DNA from 2 places in the Aeromonas enteropelogenes genome. Region 1 is predicted to be linked to the other one. Evidence: predicted binding sites of a transcription regulator. Region 1 holds the regulator's gene; the other holds the start of a gene.
What was found. Region 1 encodes sigma-54, which starts transcription at its own class of promoters, with help from an activator protein. Its sites were predicted from a motif close to TGGCACNGTTTTNGCTT; they were not measured.
Positions count from the first base shown of each region.

Region 1 (2,409 bases):
CGTCGATACGACCATGAGGGATCGCGATACCGGCACCGATCCCGGTACTGCCCATTTTTTCGCGGGCCAGCAAGCATTCAAACAGCGCCTGGCGTGAGGTGCCCAGGCGCTCGGCGGCCAGCTCGCTGATGATTTCGAGGGCCCGTTTCTTGCTAGTACAAGGGACTGCACTCTTGGTGCAGTCCCGACTCAGTATGTGTTCAAGTTGCATGGTTATTTTTTATTTAACTTGTCTTTATGCTTGATGATCTGCCTGTCCAGCTTGTCGAGCAGGGTATCTATCGCGGCATACATATCGGCATGCTCGGAGTTGGCGAAGACCTCACCGCCACTGACATGCAGTTTGGCTTCGGCGATCTGGTTCAGTTTTTCCACGCTCAGCACCACATGCACGTTGTTGATGTGGTCGAAGTGACGCTCGAGTTTGGCAAATTTGTTATTCACATAATCACGCAGAGCTTCGGTAATCTCGACATGGTGTCCGGTCAGGTTAATTTGCATAACGTCATCCTTTTGTTTTGCCTAAACCAGGCGTTTGCGCTGATTGGAAGGTGGGATAAACAGGGATTCGCGGTACTTAGCGATCGTGCGTCTAGCCACCATAATACCCTGTTCGGCCAGCAAATCCGCGATCTTGCTATCACTTAGCGGCTTGGCGGGGTTCTCCGCCGTCACCAGCTTCTTGATGAGCGCACGGATTGCGGTCGATGAGCACTCTCCTCCTCCTTCTGTATTCACATGGCTGGAGAAAAAAAACTTCAGTTCGAAAATACCGCGGGGGGTATGCATGTATTTCTGGGTTGTTACACGGGAGATGGTCGACTCGTGCATTTCCACCGCTTCGGCGATATCGTTGAGCACCATCGGCTTCATCGCCTCTTCACCATATTCGAAAAAGCCCTGTTGCTGCTCGACGATGCAGCTGGCCACTTTCAACAGGGTGTCGTTACGGCTCTCAAGGCTCTTGATGAACCACTTGGCTTCCTGCAAGTGGGAGCGGATAAACTGGGTATCCGTGCTGCTACGGGCATTACGTGCCATAGCGGCATAGGTCTCGTTGACCCGAATGCGCGGGGATGAATCGGGATTGAGTTCAACCACCCAGCGATTCTGCCGTTTGACTACGGAGACGTCCGGGATCACGTACTGGGAGTCGCTCTGGATGATGCCGTTGCCCGGCCGCGGCTCCAGCAGCTGGATCAGATCCAGCACCTCCTTGAGGTCGCTCTCCTTGAGCCGGGTCTTGCGGGCCAGGGTGCGGTAATCGCGATTGCCAAGCAGATCCATGTGCTCCTGGATCACCTCCTTGGCCTCACTGATCCAGGGAGTCTCGGGGTCGTACTGTTCCAGCTGGATCAGCAGACACTCCTGCACCGAACGGGCGGCAATTCCCACGGGATCGAAGTGTTGCACCCGCTTGAGCACGACCTCGATTTCATCGAGTTCGACCTCCACTTCGTCGCTGCTCACCGCCGCCTGAATATCTTCCAGCGACACTGTCAGATAACCGGATTCGTCGATGGCATCTATGATGGCAAGCGCGATGGCGGCATCCACATCGCTGAACGGGGTGAGGCGCATCTGCCACAACAGGTAGTCCTGCAGGTTCTCGGTGGTCTCCCCCTGGTAGACGGTGTCATCCCCATCATGGATGGGTCCGGCACTCTGGGCCGTCCCCGCGGAATAGACCTCGTCCCAGGTCGTATCGACCGGCAACTCGTCCGGCATCTGATCCTGGGCCATGGCATCGCTGGAATCCAGCTGGCTGGCATCAACCTGATCTTGCGGGGATGTCTCCTGCACCTCGCTCTCTTCCTGCTCCAGCAGGGGATTGTTTTCGAGCGCTTGCTGAATTTCCTGCTGAAGTTCCAGAGAGGAGAGCTGGAGCAGACGAATCGCTTGTTGTAATTGCGGCGTCATGGTCAGGGATTGACCGAGACGCAACTGTAATGTCGGCTTCATCTACGTCGGGATATCCTTATGTTCAGCGAGGCACGCGGCAAAGGAAATGAAGGCATGCCCCCTTACTATAGACTGAATTGATCGCCCAAATAGACGCGCTTGACCTGCTCATCGGCGAGGATATCAGCCGGCGCACCTTCAGCAATCATCTGGCCGTGGCTGACGATATAGGCCTTCTCACATACGTCCAGAGTCTCTCTGACGTTGTGGTCGGTGATCAAGACGCCCAGCCCCCTATCTTTCAGGTGCTGGATGATCTTCTTGATGTCTATCACAGAAATGGGATCCACACCGGCAAACGGCTCATCCAGCAGGATAAAGCGCGGCTCCGCCGCCAGGGCGCGGGCAATTTCGACCCGGCGCCGCTCGCCACCAGACAAACTCTGACCCAGGTTGTCGCGGATGTGGGTGATGTTGAACTCTTCCAGCAGCTGTTCGACCTTGTCT
Region 1 is NZ_CP083625.1:1,027,698-1,030,106, forward strand. It holds gene ptsN (PTS IIA-like nitrogen regulatory protein PtsN) at 1-211, opposite strand, end outside; gene hpf (ribosome hibernation promoting factor) at 214-501, opposite strand; gene LA321_RS04800 (RNA polymerase factor sigma-54) at 523-1,962, opposite strand; gene lptB (LPS export ABC transporter ATP-binding protein) at 2,028-2,409, opposite strand, start outside.

Region 2 (2,409 bases), 1.6 Mb from region 1:
CGTTGCGCTGCTCCTCATCAACTTCGCGTTCGGTGTCATGACCCGGGCGGCGCCCCAGCTCAACATTTTCAGCATCGGCTTTGCGGTCAGCATGATGTCGGGTCTGCTGATCCTCTGGCTCACCATCGGCGGCTTCCTCGGTCATTTCGATACCATGTGGGAGAGGGTGCAGGAGGTCAGCTGCGAGCTGATCGGCACCCAGTGCTTCGGAGGCACCCATGGCTGATACCGATCAGGAACGTACCGAACAACCCACGGGCAAACGACTGCAACAAGCCCGTGAAAAAGGGCAGATTGCACGCTCCAAGGAGCTGGGAACCGCCAGTGTGCTGCTGGCTGCCGTGTTCGGATTGCTGATGATCAAGGCTTCCCTGGCGACCGCCATGATCAAGGTGCTTACCATGGGCTTCACCCTGGATCGGGAGCAGGCCTTCGATCCCTCGGCCATGATCGCCATGGTGCCGGCCCTGTTGTCGGAATTGATACTTCCCTTGGGGATGCTGTTTGCGCTGGTGGCCATCGCCGCCTTCGTCGGCAATATCTTGATGGGGGGGATGAACTTCTCCACCGAGGCCATGATGCCCAAGTTCAGCAAGCTGAGCCCCATCAACGGCTTCAAGCGGATGTTCGGCGTGCAGTCTCTGATTGAATTGGTCAAGTCCATCGCCAAGGTGGTCTTCATCAGCCTGTTCGCCTGGTGGATGCTGTCGAGCCAGTTCAACCACCTGCTCAACCTCTCCCTGGAGGGATTCCCCGGCGGCATCATAGACGCGCTGGAGCTGTTTTTGTGGATGCTGATCATCCTCTGCTGCGCCCTCATCCCCATCGTGGCCATCGACGTGCCGTTCCAGCAGTGGAACCACATGCGTCAGCTCAAGATGACCAAGCAGGAGGTGAAGGACGAATTCAAGGACAGCGAGGGCAAGCCCGAGGTGAAGGGGCGGATCCGCCGCCTGCAGATGGAGATGGCGATGCGCCGCATGATGGGGGAGATCCCCAAGGCTGATGTGGTGATCACCAACCCGACCCACTATTCGGTGGCGCTTCAGTATGAGGCGGGCAAGCCCGGAGCGGCGCCCAAGGTGATCGCCAAGGGTACTGACGAGATTGCGATGAAGATCCGGGAAATCGCGCGGGAATACGAAATCCCCATCATGCCCTCTCCCGAACTGACCCGGGCCATCTATCACTCCACCGAGCTCGGGCGCGAGATCCCGGAAGGGCTGTTTGCCGCTGTGGCCCAGGTGCTGGCCTATGTCTTCCAGCTCAAGAAATTCCGCCGTGGCCAGGGGCGTCGTCCGCAACCGCTGGCCAAGGATCTCCCCATCCCGCCTGAATATCGCAAATGACAAACTTCTGACGTCGTCAAAATAAAATCATTCAAAATCAATACATTGAATTGTTGGCTCAATGTTTGCTTTAATTTGCCATCTGCGAGTTGAAATTGAGAATGGCGATGGAATTCAAGGCATCATTGGGCCGCTTAAAAGAGTACAGAGGGCTGCTTGGCAAAGGGTTTGGCACCCCCTTGCTGGTGCTGGCATCCCTTGGCATGGTGGTGCTGCCCATCCCGCCGCTGATGCTGGATATCCTCTTCTCCTTCAACATCGCCCTCTCCATCGTCGTATTGCTGGTGGCCGTTTATACCCGGCGCCCCCTGGAATTTGCCGCCTTCCCGACCGTATTGCTGGTAGCCACCCTGTTGCGACTGGCCCTCAACGTTGCCTCCACCCGGGTGGTGCTGCTGGAAGGTCATAACGGCAGCGCGGCGGCAGGCCATGTGATCGAGGCCTTCGGCAACGTGGTGATCGGTGGCAACTATGCGGTCGGCATCATCGTCTTCCTGATCCTCATGATCATCAACTTCGTGGTGGTCACCAAGGGTGCGGGACGGATTTCAGAAGTTAGTGCCCGCTTCACCCTGGATGCCATGCCCGGCAAGCAGATGGCCATCGATGCCGACCTGAACGCCGGCCTCATCAATCAGGAAGAGGCGAAGAAGCGCCGTCAGGAAGTCACCCAGGAAGCGGACTTCTACGGCTCCATGGATGGTGCCTCCAAGTTTGTGAAAGGGGATGCCATCGCGGGCATCATGATCCTCTTCATCAACATCCTGGGTGGTTTCATCATAGGGATGGCCCAGCACAATCTGACCTTCGGCGAATCGGCCGAAATCTATACCCTGCTCGCCATCGGTGATGGCCTGGTTGCCCAGATCCCTTCGCTGCTGCTCTCCATCGCCGCCGCCATTATCGTAACCCGCCAAAATACCGATCAGGACATGGGCACGGCCGTGCTGGGCCAGCTGTTCGATAATCCCAAGGCGCTGATCATCTCTGCCGCCATCCTGCTGATGATGGGCCTGGTGCCCGGTATGCCGCACTTTGCCTTCCTGAGCCTGGGCGGCCT
Region 2 is NZ_CP083625.1:2,614,610-2,617,018, forward strand. It holds gene fliR (flagellar biosynthetic protein FliR) at 1-226, shown strand, start outside; gene flhB (flagellar biosynthesis protein FlhB) at 219-1,349, shown strand; gene flhA (flagellar biosynthesis protein FlhA) at 1,457-2,409, shown strand, end outside.
Region 2: flhA (flagellar biosynthesis protein FlhA) is a predicted target of sigma-54. The motif match lies at 1,404-1,420, and genes of this name have one in related genera.